DNA from 3 places in the Methylobacterium sp. AC433 genome. Region 3 is predicted to be linked to each of the others. Evidence: predicted binding sites of a transcription regulator. Region 3 holds the regulator's gene; each other region holds the start of a gene.
The links. The regulator LexA, encoded in region 3, represses DNA repair genes until DNA is damaged. The targets are predictions, from matches to a motif close to TGTTCNNNNTGTGTTCNG.

Region 1 (5,501 bases), on a different contig from region 3:
TCGAATCCGGCCTCGACGTGGCACGCCGGCAGGCCCGTCAGCGCCTCGTGATCGCCGAGGCCGTGCTGCGCGCGGCGATCGCCCGGTACGAGTACCTCCCGACCGTCCTCGCCCTCGACACGCAGGTGCAGGCGCTCCTCGCCGACGTCGACGCGCCGGACCGCGTCGCCGCCGTCAACGCCAAGTTCGCGGCGATCGCGACGGCCTCCAACGTGGCCGCCATCTACCTGATGGACCCGGACGGCCTGACGCGCGGCGCGAGCAACTGGAACCAGCCGCTCAGCTTCGTCGGGACGTCCTACGCGTACCGGCCCTACTTCACCGCGGCCAAGGCCACGGGGGTCTCGCACTACTTCGGTATCGGCACGACCACCGGCGTCCCCGGCCTGTTCATCGGCAAGGCGGTTCCGGGGGCGGACGGACGGGTCGCGGGCGTGGTCGTGCTCAAGGTCGACCTGGAGGGCCTGCAGAACGAATGGCGCGAGGCCGGCGAACAGGTCCTGGTCTCGGATGCCGCCGGCGTCGTCTTTCTGGCCAGCGAGCCGGCCTGGAAATACCGCCCGCTCCATCGCGTCGGCGCGGCCGAGGCGGCCCGCATCCGTGCCGAGCGGCAATACGGCGACAGTTCCCTCACGCCGCTCCTGGATCAGGATCGGGATCCTGCCGGCATGATCGACCTGCCGACCGGCGACCGGACCGTCGGCGGGCTCGTGGAGCGCACCGCGCTGCCCGAGTTCGACTGGACGATCTGGTACGTCGCGCCCATCGGCGCCACCCTCCGTCAAGCCGTGCTCGCGGCGCTGGCCGCCGGGATCACCTGCCTCGCGCTCGCCTTCGCCCTCGCCGCGCGGAGCCAGCGGCAGCGGCGGCTGCGCAGCGAACAGGCCATGCGCCTGGCCCTGGAGCAGCGCGTCACGGAACGCACTCGGGAGCTGAGCGCCGCCAACGACCGCCTGCGCAGCGAGATCGCGGAGCGGGAGCGCACCACCGCCGCCCTGCGGTCGACCCAAGACGAGCTGATCCATGCCGGGCGCCTCGCCGCCCTGGGACAGATCTCCACGGCCATCAACCACGAGATCAACCAGCCGCTGGCGGCCCTGCGCACCTTCCTCGCCAGCACCGCAGTGTTCCTGGAGCGCGGCGACGGCGCGACGGTGCGGCGGAACCTGGAGCGGATGACCCAGGTGACGCAGCGCATCGCCGAGATCATCCGGCACCTGAAGGCCTTCGCGCGCAAGACCGGGACGGAACACCGCGAGGCGGTCAGGCTTCGCGCGGCGGCGGAGGCCGCCCTCGACCTGCTCCAGGCCCGCATCCGTGCGGAAGCCGTCACGGTCACCTGTGCGATTCCGCCCGAAGCCCTGGTATGGGCCGAGCCGGTTCGCCTGGAACAGGTCCTGCTGAACCTGATCGTCAACGCCCTCGACGCGATGCAGGACGCGCCCGAGCGTCGGCTCGATTTGACCGCGGCGCGCGAAGCGGGTTCGTGTTGGCGCCTCGCGGTCGCCGACAGCGGCGGCGGGATCGCCGAGGAGCACATGGGGCAGGTCTTCGATCCCTTCTTCACGACGAAGTCGGCCGGCGAGGGCCTCGGCCTCGGCCTGTCGCTGTCCTCGCTGATCGTCCGCGACCTGGGTGGCAGCATCGCCGCCGCGAACGGCGCGCGCGGCGCGGTGCTGGCCATCGTCCTGCCCGCGGCGGACGCATGAACGCGATGGCGGGCCGGGCGACGCGGGTCCTCTTCGTCGACGACGAGGAGACGGTGCGCGAAGCCCTGCACCAGTGGCTCTCGCTCGCCGGTTTCGAGGTCTCGACCTTCGCAGAACCGCTGGCCGCACTCGGCCTGATCGACGCGAGCTTTCCGGGCATCCTCGTCAGCGACGTGCGGATGCCGGGGATCGACGGCCTCGACGTGCTCGAACGGGCGCTGGCCCGCGATCCGGACCTGCCGGTCCTCCTCGTGACCGGGCACGGGGACGTGCCGATGGCGGTCGAGGCGATGCGGCGCGGCGCCTACGACTTCATCGAGAAGCCCTTCGTCCCGGAGCGCCTCGTCGACGCCATCGGCCGCGCCTGCGAGAAGCGCCACCTGACGCTGCGCCTGCGCAGCCTCCACGTCGTCGACGACGCGCAGGGCATCGAGAGCCGCCTCATCGGCACGTCGCGCGTGATGGAGACCCTGCGGCGCGAGGTGCTCGACCTCGCCGCGACGCCCGTCAACGTCGTCGTCAACGGGGAGACCGGCTCCGGCAAGGAATTGGTGGCGCAATGTCTCCACGCCTTCTCCGGCCGGCGGGACGGCCGCTTCGTGGCCGTCAATTGCGGGGCGATTCCCGACACGATGATGGAGAGCGAGCTGTTCGGCTTCGAGGCCGGCGCCTTCACGGGCGCGCTGAAGCGTCGGATCGGCAAGCTCGAATACGCCCATCGCGGCACGCTCTTCCTCGACGAGATCGAGGCGATGCCCCTGGCGGGCCAGGTCAAGCTCCTGCGGGTGCTGCAGGAACGCAGCCTGGAGCGTCTCGGCTCGAACACGGCGGTGCCCGCCGACCTGCGCACACTCTGCGCCAGCAAGGTCGACCTGCGCGCGCAGGCCGCGACCGGACAGTTCAGGGCCGACCTCTATTATCGTCTCGGCGTCGCCGAGCTGCGGATCCCGCCCCTGCGGGAGCGGCGGGAGGACATCCCGCTCCTGTTCGAGGTCTTCGCCGCCCGCGCCGCCGAGGCGCACGGGCGGACGATGCGTCCCCTGAGCGCCCGGCTCCTGCAGGAGATCGTGGCGCGTCCCTGGCCCGGCAACGTGCGTGAGTTGCGCAACGCTGCCGAGCGCCACGCCTTCGGCCTCGATCAGCAGGACGGGCCGTTGGACGCGATGGCAGCCGGGCCGCAGTCGCTGGCGACGCGGGTCGAGGCCTACGAGCGGGACCTGATCCGGCAAGCCCTGCAACAGGCGCAGGGAAACATCACCGAGATCATGCGGCTGCTCGATCTTCCCCGGCGTACGCTCAACGAAAAGATGCAGCGCTACGGGCTGAGCCGCGCCGACTTCACCGAGTAGACGGTATCTGGCGGGCGTATCGGAGCCGTGAACGCGCATCGGCGGGCCGCCCGCGAAGCGCGCCCGATTTCGCGCCAGTCCTGATCCCGCGCCAGGACCCACAAAAAAGGTCAGGGTGACGCCCCTGACCTCGATGGGCATTGCGATCCGCGTGATCGTTCCGGTTCGGCCCGGCCCTAGAACGGGATGTCGTCGTCGAGGTCGAAGTTCGGCTTGGAGCCGCCACCGCCACCGCCACCGCCACCGCCACCGCCGCCGCCCGAGGCCGGCCGGCGCTCGCCGCCGCCACCCGAGGAGCGGCCGCCGCCGTAATCCCCGCCGCGGTCGCCGCCGCGTCCACCACCACCGCTGCCGCCGCCGAAATCGCCGCCCCGGCTGATCTGGCCGCCCTCCTCGTCCATGCCCATCTCACCGCCGCCGCTGCGGCCGTCGAGGATGGTCAGCTCGCCGCGGAAGCGCTGGAGCACCACCTCGGTGGTGTACTTCTCGACGCCGGACTGGTCCGCCCATTTGCGGGTCTGGAGCTGGCCCTCGATGTAGACCTTCGAGCCCTTGCGCAGGTACTGCTCCGCCACGCGGGCGAGGTTCTCGTTGTAGATCACCACCGAGTGCCACTCGGTCTTCTCCTTGCGCTCGCCCGACATCTTGTCCTTCCAGGACTCCGATGTGGCGATGCGCAGGTTGACCACGGGATCACCGGAGGCGAGGCGCCGTGTCTCGGGGTCGCGCCCGAGATTGCCCACCAGGATCACCTTGTTCACGCTGCCGGCCATGCCGCTCTCTCCTACCGATCGATCTCACTGCGCGCTGCGGCCCCGAACGACCGGGACGCCGCCCTGTCATGGGCCTCTCGGGCCCCGGCGGCAATCGCGGTCGGCGGGCTGTCCCCGTGACTCTCAGGGAATCGGGGTGACCTGTATGTTCTATCTTTGTTCTGTTCCGGGGGCAAGGCGTCCCGGAGGCGCGCCCTGCCCTTCGCTCAGCGGATGCGGACGATGAGCTTGCCGAAATTCCGGCCCTGCAGCAGGCCCGCGAAGGCCTCCGGCGCGTTCTCGAGCCCGTCGACGATGTCCTCGCGATGGACCACGAGGTCGTCGCGCAGCCACGCCCCGACCTCGCGCAGGAACTCGGCCTCCTGGGCGGCGAAGTCCCAGACGATGAAGCCCTGGACATGCAGGCGCTTCGACAGGATCGCGCGCATCAGCACCGGCACCCGGTCCGGTCCGGGCGGCAGCTCGGTGGCGTTGTAGCCGGAGACGAGGCCGCAGACCGGCATCCGGGCGAAGTTGTTGAGGAGCGGCAGGACCGCGTCGAAGACCGCGCCGCCGACATTCTCGAAATAGACGTCGATCCCCTGCGGGCAGGCGGCGGCCAGCGCGTCCGGGAAATCCTCGGCGCGGTGGTCGATGGCCGCGTCGAAGCCGAGCGTGTCGCGCAGGAAGGCGCATTTCTCCGGGCCGCCCGCGATGCCCACCGCCCGGGCGCCCTTCCGCCTGGCGATCTGACCGACGAGAGAGCCCACCGGGCCGGTGGCCGCGGCCACCACCACGGTCTCGCCGGGTTTCGGCTGGCCGATGTTGAGGAGGCCCGTATAGGCCGTCATGCCGGGCATGCCGAGGATGCCGAGGGCGGTGGTGACGGGGGCGGCCTCCGGATCGAGGCGGCGCAGGCCGCGCCCGTCCGAGACGGCGAAGTCCTGCCAGCCGCCGAAGCCCACCACGGTCTCGCCGACCCGGAAGTCGGGATGGCGGGACTCGATCACCTCCGCCACGGTGGCGCCCACCATGGTGTCGCCGATCGCGACCGGCTCGGCATAGGATTTCGCCGCGCTCATGCGCCCGCGCATGTAGGGGTCGAGGGAGAGGTAGCGGTTGGCCAGGAGCACCTCGCCCTCCTTCGCCACCGGGACCCGCCCCTCCTCCAGCCGGAAGTGCGAGGCGTTCGGCTCGCCGTGCGGACGGGCGGCGAGGACGATGCGGCGGTTCACGTGGGTCATGGCGGATTCCGGAGATTTCGCGAGGTGCGAGGGGCGCGCGGCGGGCAGGCGCCCGGTCGGGAGGTCCCCCGACAGATGGGACGGCCGCGGCCGATGACAATTCCGCGCGGGGCCGCGTGCCGCTCCGGCGCGTTGTCCCGGAACGGTGAACGGCACGGGAGTTTCGGCGATGGCGCGCGGATGGCGGATGCTCGGGGCGATGCTCGCCGGCGTCACGGCGGCTCAGGCGGCGGAGAACCCGCTCGCACGCGACCGCTGGACGTCGCGCGTGCTGGTGATCTCTGCCCCCGAGCCCGGCGATCCGCGGGTGGTGGCCCAGCGCGCCGAGCTCGACAGGGCCCGTGCCGGGGCGACGGAGCGCGACCTCGTCATCCGCGAGGCCTTCGGCGACACCGCGGAGGCGCGGCGCCTGCGCGCCGCCCTCGGCCTTCCGGCGGACGGCTTTCG
Region 2 (5,501 bases), on a different contig from region 3:
CGGCGATTCTGCCGAGAGGCGATGCTCATCGACGCGATGGCCCGCCAGAACCAGGGCATCGGTCAGGCGTCGGTGGGCGATGCCGGCTCCGCCGATGTTGCCCCTGTCGGTCAGGCTGGCCACCGAGAGACCGGCCGGCATCGGCGGTGCGGCCCGGCCGGGCTGGTACTGCAGGAGAATCGGCCGGCCGACGCGGGCGAGCGTCGCGTCCTGGCCGACGAGCCGGGGCCAGAGCGCGGCGACGGGGTGGTCGGCCATGGGATCGAGACCGCCGGCGCGCTGGACGCAGGCACGCGCCAGCAGGACTTCGCCTCCGGTGAAGGGGGCCAGTGAACCGTCCGGCGGATCGGGATCGATCAGCCTTCCCGGCGCCGCCGCGGGCGCATCGAGGCCGAAGGGGGCGGTGTCGAAGACGACGCGCAGGCCGACGATCAGATCGGCCCCGCTGAGAACCCGCTGCAGGGCGAGGGCCGCCAGGGCATCGGGGGCCAGGAGATCGCCCGGGCGGAGCAGGATCAGGCCGTCGCAGCCCTCGTCCGAGACGATGGCGGCGAGCGAGGCCGTCGCGTCGATTCGCGAGATCAGGTCATGACGGAGGTTTGGATAGCCTTGGGCCGCGACGGAGGCGCGGGTGGCGGCGAGTTCGTCGGAGGCGCCCTCGACGAGCGTGAGGACCCGCAAGCACGGCCAGGAACGGCCCGGCAAAGGTTGGGCGGGCAGGACGGACGCTGCACGTTGGAACGGCCACGCGGCGATTCCGTGGGCGCGCGGTCCGAAGCGGTCCGCCGCCCGAACGGTGCCGGGGTTCGCGCCGGAGCTGTCGGGTGGTTCCGTCACACTGCGCCGATCATCGCTCACGCATGCGCCGCCGAAACCATCGGGGGCTCGTTGGGCCGAGGATGCGGTGGAGAGTTGAATCTTCCGTGAGCGCAAAGCCGGATCTCGGCGAGCATCGATCCGGCCCGCCTCACGAAGGTCGTCGCCCGCTCGCGCAGGTCCGGGTGGCTGACGCTGAAGATGGAAGTGGTCTTGCCGACAAGAATGCCGGCCGAAGGACCGTTCGCGCGCATCGGCATCGGACACATCCGGCCAGCATACGCCAGCGGGGATGGACGCGATCGTCTCTGAGGATCTCGGGAAAAGGCGAAGCCTTGGGAAATCAAACTGGTCGGAGTGGCAGGATTTGAACCTGCGACCCCCACGTCCCGAACGTGGGTACGTTCGGTGTCCGTCCCCGCGGGGGTTTCGGTTTCCCCTCTACACCGCGACTGGTTTCGCATTCGTTCATTCACGTTCATGCGCCGCAATCCGTGGCCGTCGGGACCAAACCTGTGGCCGACATGTGGCCCGAGAACGTTTGTGGACCGCCGCCGTGACAGTGCCAAGGCCCCTCCGCACCCGCCCGGGCTTGCCCTTGGGCTCCGACGGCGCGAGGTTCGGTGCATGCCTGATCGTCCCGGCCGCCCCGGTGAACGCGTTGCCGACCTCTACCCCATCGAGGACGGCCCCGGATCCGGGCGCCTCGTCGAGCTCACCGTGCGCGTGCTCGTGGGGACCGAGCGGTCGACCGTCATCGTGGCCGACCCGGTGACGGGGAGGGCCCTTGCCCACCAGGTCGTCCCGCACGGGGCGGAGGCTGACACGGCGGCCGCCGCGGTTGCGTCCCTAGTGGAGGACAGGATCGCAGGGGGAGCGCCGAGATGGCTGATACGACCGAAGCCCGCCCGTCCCGAGAGGAGCGCCTCGCGCGGCTGTCCCCCGAGGACCGCGCCGCCGTCGAGGTCTGGAGCCTCGGCCGCCGGGCACGGGACCTGGCCGCCGCCGGGGATCCGGACGCGCCCGCGGCGGAGGCGGCCTTCTGGGAGGCGGAGGCCGCCGCGATCGAGGCCGAGATCCTGATGCGGCGGGTCAACGTCGAGGACCTGAAGGCCCGGTACCCGGTGCTCGCCCGGGACGCCGAGGTCACCGTCGGCGTGGGCTGGCAGCCGATCCTGGAAGCCCTGTTCGATCGGCTCGCCGGCATGAGCGTCGTCGTCCCCCTCGTCCGGGAGAAGTTCGGCGGGCTCGACGCCAAGTTCTACCCGGTCGGTGCCTGGGTCCATGCGGAGTTCGACGCCATGGACGGGATCAAGGAACCGGTTAGGGAGGCGGCGCTTCGGACCTGCGAGGCCTGCGGGGCGCCGGGCACCATGCGGCGGGACGGCCGGTGGCGGACCCGGTGCGATCGGCATGCCGCCATGTGAAACCAGATTAAGACGGATCGCCGTTTCTGTCTTAATCCGGTTTCAAATGGGAGAGCCCCTCCGGCCTACTGTTGCTGGGCTACCCAAAGGTTGTCAGTGGGACGGGGGTATCTGACAGCGCTGAAGGCATTTGATGGCAGTTCCCTGTCAAATCAGGCTTTGCAGCGGATATGAGAGCATTGACGCGGACGCCTCGACGGCGATGCGGGCGGCTCAGGCCGCCGCCACAACCGGAAGCTCTTCGAGCCGGGTCGTGTACCGGGGGGAGCGCATCTCGAACTTTGTCGACCAGTCCCGCTTGGGCGCAAACCCTGCCGTGCCTGGTACGACCGCTCCCCGTCCGAAGCGGCGATTGCAGGCGTCGAGCGCCTCCATAAGAGCCGCGCCCATCTCGCGGTCGATCTGTCCTAGGCCGGGCATGGCTCGCTGCGACGAGACGAGAGGCGCCAAGTCGGTCGTCACGACCCCGGCCTTGGAATAGCGGTACCCGTCCCGCCACGTCTTCCGGACGCCGTGGGTCGCGGCCTTCACGAGCGCGAGCGAGTCGTTGGTCGCTTCCGGCAACGTGACGACGGTCGAGACCGAGCGCTGTGGCCGGCCCCGGTCGTGCTCCGAGGTGTGAAAGAAGACCGTGACGTGGTTGGTCGCCAACCCTTCGCGCCGGAGCTTCTCGCCGAGCCTGGACGCATGCGTCGCCACGGCCTGCTCCATGGTGGCCCGGTCCTCGACCCGTTCCGAGAAGGACCGGGTGACCGCGCAGCCCTTCCGGGTCGCCGCCAACGTCTCCAGGTCGAGGCAGGCCGTCCCGCGCAGCTCGTGCACAAGGCGCTCGCCCACGACAGTCATGGCCATGCGGGCGGCGCGCGGGTCGAGGTCGCGCACGTCCGCGGCGCTGTCGCATCCCAGCGCCTCCAGGCGCCGGGCGTTCGCCGGGCCCACCCCCCAGATGTCGGCCACCGGCACCCGGATGATCCAATGGTCGTACTGCTCGGGATCGGTCAGGTCGCACACGCCCCCCAGCGCGGGATTTTTTTTCGCGATGTGGTTGGCGAGCTTCGCGAGGGTCTTCGTGGAGCCGATCCCGACGCAGGTGGGGATCCCCGTCCAGGCCCTGACGGTCTCGCGCATGTCTCGGCAGAGGATCGCCCGCTCGGCAGGGCGCACATCCGAGATGTCCAAAAAACTCTCGTCGATGGAGTAGATTTCGATGCGGGGGGAGAACCCCTGGTAGACGGCGTTCACCCGGGCGGACATGTCGCCGTAGAGGGCGTAGTTCGAGGAGTAGACCCGCACGCCCTTCTGCCGGCACATGTGGCGGATCTTGAACCACGGCTCGCCCATGCCGATGCCGAGCGCCTTGGCCTCGTTGGTCCGGGCGATGGCGCAGCCGTCGTTGTTCGACAGCACGATCACCGGCAGCTTCGCCAGGCGCGCATCGAAGACCCGCTCGCACGAGCAGTAGAAGCTGTTGCCGTCCGAGAGGGCGTAGGCCCGGGCGCTCATTCCGAGCGGCGCCTCGGGCTCACCGAGCTGGAGACCACGCCCCAGACCTCGATGACGGCGTCGGGCGAGAGCCGGAACTCCGGGAAGCGCGGGTTGGCGAAATGCAGGGTCACCCGGGGGCCCTGGCGCTTCCAGACCTTGAAGGAGCGCTCGCCGTCGATGTCGACCACGACGACGTCGCCGTTGCGCGGGGTCAGCGAGCGGTCGACGACGGCGAGATCCCCGTCGTGCAGGCGGGCCAGCAGCATGCTGTCTCCGGCCACGCGCACCAGGAAGGTCGCCGGCCGGCTCACGATCAGCAGGCGCTGGAGGTCGATCTCCTCCTCGATGAAATCGTCGGCCGGGCTGGGGAAGCCGGCCCGCACGGGCGTCGCCAGGAGGGGGACCGGCATGGGGAAGCCGATAACGACGTCGTAGACCTGCATGCCCGCGCTCCGCGAATCCTTCGGAACAAAAGCAGAACACATTGGCCGGGTTCCGCACAAGCGGCCACGCTTGCGGCGACGGAAATAGGGGGCAACCTATGGACGGACCCTGGAACGGTCTACGTCACCCGGAGGGAGCCGTGCGCGTGTCCCGTGATACGGACCCACCCCGCACGCAGGCAGGCTCGGCGCCGCTCCATCGTGTCAAAGAAGACACACGAAGCGGGCGACGACCCGGGACGTACCGGTACGCTTAACCTAAGCGCCAACCCGCACGTCGAGCGCGCTGGCTGAAGCTTTCCAACGGGGGTATGCTAATCAGCGTATTCGTGAACGGCAAGGCATCATCCATGACCCCGGCGACCTTCGGGTCTTACATCGTCAGCCAACGCAAGGCGAAGGGCATAAGCCAGAAGGACCTTGCGGCCCGCATCGCGCGGGAGGAGGACGGCAAGCCCATTTCCGCGCAATACCTGAACGACATCGAGCGGGATCGCCGCAATCCCACTTCCGACCACATCATCACCCAGTTCGCGACCGCGCTGGACGTCTCGCCGGAGTACCTTTTCTATCTGGCCGGAACCCTGCCGAAGTATGCGCGCGATGCGGGCGTCAGTCCCGAGACGGCCACCCAGATCATCAGCGCGTTCAGGAAAAGCGGCGGGTAGGGGAGCGGCCATGGTGATGATGGTGCCGGACGAGACGAGGCGGTTCCGCAGGCGGCCGCACTTCAGGCAGGAGGAGATCGATCGCGAATGCGAGACGCTCGTGGCCGGTTTCCTCATGCGCCACAGGGGCAAGGTCGAGTACCCGATCTCGACCGATGACCTGACCGTGCTCATCGAGCAGCATGTCGACGTGTTGGACGTCTACGCCGACCTCACGCCGGACGGACACGACGTCGAGGGGGTGACCCGCTTCAAGAGCGGCGCGATCCCCGACATCGAGATCTCCAAGCCCCTGTCGACCGATACCCGCCGCGAGAACCGGTACAGGACGACGCTGGCGCACGAGCTTGGGCATGTCCGTCTCCACGACGGGCTTTTCCAGGCGGCCTTCACTCCCGGCGACATGTTCGAACATGCCCGCGAGCATCGCCTGGTCTGCAAGCGCGATACGATGCTCGATGCGCCGAAAGGCGACTGGCTCGAATGGCAGGCCTGCTACGCCTCGGGCAGCTACCTCATGCCCGTCGGCGCGATCCGGGGCCTGCTCGCACCCATCCTCGCCGCCCAGGACGCCCTGGCGCCGTACCAGGTCGGCGAGGGCGTATCCGATGCGATGATCGAGGCGCTGCGGGCTCGTTTCCAGGTCTCAAGGGACGCGGCAC
Region 3 (5,501 bases):
GCTTGCGCGTCGGGCTCCGGGTCTCGGACACGAGTGCGCGCGCGCCCGGAACCGCGAGGCCCAGCATCGCCCCGGGATTGGGGCAGTGGGCGGTGACCAGGGAGCCGTCGCCTAGTTCCATGTCGGCCAGGAAGCGCTTGTAGCGACGCACGAGGCGCGCCTCGATCAGGGGCGCGGAGAAGCGCATCGGCGGATCCGGGGCAAGAAATAGGTTGATGCGGGCTCCCGTCGGCGCGGAATCGGGCAGTCCTGAGGCGCCTGGGCTGGTCAGTGCTACCCGGATGCGACAGAATTCGCGGGGCGCGCCCCGGGTCGTTAGCCGGGAAAGCCGCTGTTCGTCCGCGAGGCCGCCATGTTCAATCTGTTCGACATTCTCCAGGCGCAGGCGGGCGCCAATGCGCAGGGATTCGGACGGCAGTTCGGCCTGTCGCCGGAACAGGGCCTGCGTGCGATGGAGGCTCTGATGCCGGCGCTGACCATGGGCCTGCAGCGCAACGTCGCTCACGATCCCACCGGCTTCGCCCACCTGTTCAACCTCGTGGGGCCGACTGCCCCCATGGCACCGAGCGCGACGCCGCAGATGGACATGCTGGTCAAGCAGTTGTTCGGCTCGCCACATCTCAGCCAGGCGGTGCTGCAGCAGGCGGCGACCGTCAGCGGCGTCGCGATGCCGGCCCTGAAGCAGATGCTGCCGGTCATGGCCGGTATGGTGGTGGCGGGGATCGTCCACGTCATGATCAACCAGGCGCCTGCGCCTGCGCCGGCCTCGCGCGCCGAGGCGAATCCCTTCGGCTTCCCCCCCAACGCCTGGTCGGAGATGATGGAGGCGTTCCTGAAATCGGGTGCCTCCGCCGCGAGTCCCGCGCCCTCGCCGCCTCAGGCGCGGGCGCGCCCGACGCCGCCCCGGCTCACGGCCCCGTCACGGCCAGGGGCCGATGCACCGGACAAGACTGCTGCGGACGCCCCCTTCGACGTGATGCAGCAGATGTTCCAGACCGGCCTGGAGGTGCAGCAGGAAAACGCGCGCGCCATGCAGCGCCTGTTCGACACCTTCTGGCAGGATCCCCGCGTTTCCACCGAGGCGGGGGGCGAGGCCCCCGGTGCCAAGCCCCGCAGCGGACGGACCCGGACGTCGTAGCGCCACCACACCGTCGTCCGCGACAGGCCGCTCCCGATCGGGCCAGGGCCCCGACGCGTCCGCGGCAACGGGCATCCGTGAAGGGATCTGCCCACGGCGCGGTTCCGGCCATCCCCGGCACCTCGAGGGCTCTTGACAGGAACCCTTGCAGAACACTTACGGAACGTTTAATGTGTTCGTGGTTTGTTTCTGGTGCCATCCGCCGCGCTTCGTGGCGCTAACGAAGAGTGTCCCGCATGTTGACGCGTAAGCAGCTGGACCTGCTCCAGTTCATCCAGCTTCGGATGCGCGAGAGCGGCGTTCCTCCGTCCTTCGACGAGATGAAGGACGCCCTCGATCTGAAGTCGAAATCGGGTATCCACCGCCTGATCACGGCCCTCGAGGAGCGCGGCTTTCTGCGCCGGCTGCCGAATCGGGCGCGCGCCATCGAGGTGATCCGGATGCCGGAGAGCCTGGGCGGGAACGCGGGCGCGTCCCGCGCCGCTCCGGCTCCCGAGGTGCGCCGCTTCACGCCTAGCGTGGTCGAAGGTGGCAAGGGCAAGGGCTTGCCGGCGGGTGCCTCGGTGTCCCGCCTGCCGACGACGCAGGCCACTGACGAGAGCGGCCGGGCGGTGACCATCCCGGTGATGGGCCGGATCGCGGCCGGCACGCCGATCTCGGCCATCCAGGAGCAGAGTCACTCGGTGACGATGTCGCCGGACTTCCTCGCCGGCGGCGAACATTACGCCCTGGAGGTGCGCGGCGACTCGATGATCGAAGCGGGAATCCTCGACGGGGACCTCGTGGTCATCCGTAAACAGGACACCGCGAATACCGGCGACATCATCGTGGCGCTCATCGACGACGAGGAGGCGACCCTGAAGCGCCTGCGTCGGCGCGGTTCATCCATCGCCCTGGAAGCCGCGAACCCGGCCTACGAGACCCGCGTGCTCGGTCCGGACCGGGTCCAGATCCAGGGGCGCCTGGTCAGCCTCGTTCGTCGCTACTGAAGGCTCTCGCCGTCCGGTTCGTCACCGGACGAATCCGACGGATCGCCAGTTCGGTCCGGCGCCGCTCGCGGCGTCGGCGGGCTGAACAGGTCCGATGGGGCCGGTGCCGCTTCCGTTGGTTTTCGTGACGAATTCGCGCGCCAGGGGACGAGGTCACCAAAACGTTTGGCCGTCGCGCGTACCGGGCCATCGCGGGCGAGGCGAATCGACGTCGCGCCGTGTGACTGCAGGAAATTCCGGTCGACGATGATCGGCGCGGCACAGCCTGGAGGGGCGGATTGCCGGGAAATCAGGATCTCGGCCCTGGCGCAATCCTCCCCGAGCGCGCGCTTGTCGGTGGTCAGCGCGAGCGCGCGGCCGTCTGGCGTGATCAAGGTGCAGCCGAGGCGATCGCAGCGCGCCCCCTGAAACGCTGGGACGTCTTCCACCTTGCGGCCGTCGCCATCCGCCTTCAGCCATTGCCCGAGGACGAAGGAGGGTGGCCGCCCCAGAGTGGCGAGCCGCCCGCTGCGGTCCCGGATCGCCGCACCCGCCCCCTCGCGATCGATGTAGATGTCGTGGCGATCCGGAGTGGCCGCGCAGGCGATGCCGATTGCCGCCGGAAGCAGGCCGAGCCAGCGCAACGACGAGGCCGGGAGGGTCAGGACGATCAGCGCGGATGCCATGAGACCGAGAGCACCCGCCCCGAACGCCGGAATCACCACGACCGCGTGCCCGAAGCCCGCGATCCAGGTGGAGATCGTCAGCATCCCTCGCACAGCGAGGCCCATCGCCCACCAGACCGGCTGATCCAGGGCAAACGGATAGGCGAGGATGCCGAGGACGGCCGACGGCATCACGGCCAGGGAGACCAGCGGCAGGGTGAGCGCATTCCCCACCAGCCCGAAGGGCTGGATCGTCTGGAAATGATAGGTCGCGAAGGGAGCCGTGGCGATCTGTGCGACGAGGGTCGTCGCCAGGGTGCCGACGATCGCCGTGGTCAGCAGAGCGAAAGCGCGGGGCAGCAGGCCGATCCCATCGCGGCGCAGCCCGCGGCCGCCGATCAGCGGTGCGCAGGCGATCAGGCCGGCGACCGCTCCGAACGACATCTGGAAGCTCGGGCCGAGGAGCCCCTCCGGCTCGCGCGCCAGGGCGATCAGGGCGGCGATCGCCAGGTTCCGCATGCTGAGGGCCGGCCGGTCGACCAGGATCGCGCCGAGCATCACCAGGGTCATGATCAGCGACCGCTCGGCCGCGATGTCCCAGCCGGAGAAGACGCAATAGGCCGTCACGCCCACCATGGCGACGATCGCCGCGAGCTTCTTGATCGGCCAATGCAACGCTGCGTACGGCAGCATGGCCAGCAGCGCACGCACGAGCCAGAACACCACGCCGGCCGCCAGGACCATGTGCAAACCGGAGATCGAGACGACGTGGTAGATTCCGGCGGCGCGCAGAATATCGTTGGTCTCGCCGCTGATCAGCCCGCGCTTGCCCGTGACGAGGGCTGCCGCCACGGCTCCGGCCTGCCCGCCATTGGCATCCGTGATCCGGCGCGTCAGGGCGTTCCGCGCCGCGTCGACGGCGGCGGCGAGGCGAAACTGCCGGTCCGCGGTTTCGGGCACCGGCCGCACCTCGACTTTGCCGACGAGCGAGCCGACCGCGCCGATCTCGCGGAAGAAGGCATCCCGGGCGAAGTCGTAGCCACCGGGCCGGGCGGCTTCCGGTGGCGGGAGCAGCCGCGCGGTCGCGGCGATGTGGTCGCCGGGCTTCAAGGTGTTCGCCTTGCGGTAGGAGACGCGCACCCGGGTCGGCCGGACCTCGGGGCCGAGCGTACCGAAGCGCTCGACGCGGATGATCAGGCGTGCGCCCTCCTCCCGCTCGTCCAATCCCTCGATGGTTCCGAGCAGGGGCGCGATGGTGGTGCGGGCCAGGATCGGACCGCTCACGCGCTGCACCCGCGCCGTTGCCGCCGCGAAGCCGAGGAACGCCGCGATGGCTGCGACCACGAGGGCGAGCCCGATCGGACGGCTCGCGAGGAACGGAGTCGTCCCGGCCAACAGGCCCGCCGCCACGAGCGGCGCCAGGACCGACGGTGTCCCTTGGGTGCCCAGGAAGAACACCAGGATGCCACAGCCGAACGCGACGGCAATCCATGCGAAGAGGCGGCGCTGCTCGATTTCGCGGTTCCACCCGGTGCGGAGCCAGGCGACGACGAGGCCGGCACCTGGTCGACGCGCGGCGAGGTGGCGCGTGATGCGCCCCATCGCAGCCGCCGCACGTGCCTGTGCCATCGCGTGAACCTCCGGCCCATGTCCCTATCAGGGAGGCAGCGATGGGCGCCGGCGATCCTCGGACCCTGCGACCCGGGGACCTGGACGATTTCTTAACGCTGGCCCGCGCGCATGCTACACGCGCGGTTCCGGGCCGGTCGATCCGCTTCCCGCCCGTTTCACGAGCCATTCAAGTCCAGATTGATGTCGTCAGCCGTCGTCACGCGCTTCGCGCCCTCGCCTACGGGTTACCTCCACATCGGCGGTGCTCGCACGGCCCTGTTCAACTGGCTCTATGCCCGCCGCTTCGGCGGGCGCATGCTGCTGCGCATCGAGGACACGGACCGGGAGCGTTCGACCCAAGGGGCCATCGACGCGATCCTCGACGGCATGCGCTGGCTCGGCCTCGATTGGGACGGAGAGGTCATCTACCAGTATGCCCGTGCCGCCCGTCACCGAGAGGCCGCCGAGGCACTGCTGGCCTCCGGCAATGCCTATCGCTGCTATGCCACGCCCGAGGAACTGACGGCCATGCGCGAGGCCGCCCGGGCGGAGGGACGGCCCCTGCGCTATGACGGCCGCTGGCGCGACCGCGATCCGTCCGAGGCGCCTTCCGGCGTCAAGCCGGTGATTCGCCTGCGCGCGCCCACCGACGGCGAGACGGTGGTCGATGACGGCGTGCAGGGGCGCGTGGTCTGGCAGAACAAGGATCTCGACGATCTCGTGCTGCTGCGCTCGGACGGCAACCCGACCTACATGCTCGCCGTCGTGGTGGACGACCACGACATGGGCGTCACGCAGGTCATCCGGGGCGACGACCATCTCACGAACGCCGCGCGCCAACGCCAGATCTACGACGCCCTGGGGTGGGAGGCGCCCGCCATGGCGCATATCCCCCTGATCCACGGGGCCGACGGCGCCAAGCTCTCGAAGCGCCACGGCGCCCTGGGCGTCGATGCTTATCGCGACCTCGGCTACCTGCCGAGCGCCCTGCGCAACTACCTCGTGCGCCTCGGCTGGAGCCATGGCGACCAGGAAGTGTTCTCCACCGAGGAGATGGTCGCCGCCTTCGACCTTAAGGCGATCGGCCGCTCGCCGGCCCGATTCGACTTCGCCAAACTG

Region 1: ssb (single-stranded DNA-binding protein) is a predicted target of LexA. The motif match lies at 3,978-3,995, and genes of this name have one in related genera.
Region 2: AC0IWM_RS10140 (LexA family protein) is a predicted target of LexA. The motif match lies at 4,193-4,210, and genes of this name have one in related genera.

What each region holds. Positions count from the first base shown of each region.
Region 1 covers NZ_CEEDBN010000012.1:8,091-13,591, forward strand. Annotated here, with positions in the region: gene AC0IWM_RS16370 (ATP-binding protein) at 1-1,709, shown strand, start outside; gene AC0IWM_RS16375 (sigma-54-dependent transcriptional regulator) at 1,706-3,058, shown strand; gene ssb (single-stranded DNA-binding protein) at 3,235-3,831, opposite strand; gene AC0IWM_RS16385 (NADP-dependent oxidoreductase) at 4,038-5,054, opposite strand; gene AC0IWM_RS16390 (DUF4174 domain-containing protein) at 5,224-5,501, shown strand, end outside.
Region 2 covers NZ_CEEDBN010000005.1:116,192-121,692, forward strand. Annotated here, with positions in the region: gene AC0IWM_RS10115 (glycosyltransferase) at 1-681, opposite strand, end outside; gene AC0IWM_RS10120 (hypothetical protein) at 855-1,076, opposite strand; tRNA gene AC0IWM_RS10125 (tRNA-Leu) at 1,166-1,267, opposite strand; gene AC0IWM_RS10130 (hypothetical protein) at 1,701-2,243, shown strand; gene AC0IWM_RS10135 (Y-family DNA polymerase) at 2,457-3,746, opposite strand; gene AC0IWM_RS10140 (LexA family protein) at 3,743-4,171, opposite strand; gene AC0IWM_RS10145 (helix-turn-helix domain-containing protein) at 4,522-4,839, shown strand; gene AC0IWM_RS10150 (ImmA/IrrE family metallo-endopeptidase) at 4,850-5,501, shown strand, end outside.
Region 3 covers NZ_CEEDBN010000013.1:91,610-97,110, forward strand. Annotated here, with positions in the region: gene sfsA (DNA/RNA nuclease SfsA) at 1-187, opposite strand, end outside; gene AC0IWM_RS17510 (DUF937 domain-containing protein) at 353-1,138, shown strand; gene lexA (transcriptional repressor LexA) at 1,375-2,127, shown strand; gene AC0IWM_RS17520 (ComEC/Rec2 family competence protein) at 2,121-4,400, opposite strand; gene gltX (glutamate--tRNA ligase) at 4,584-5,501, shown strand, end outside.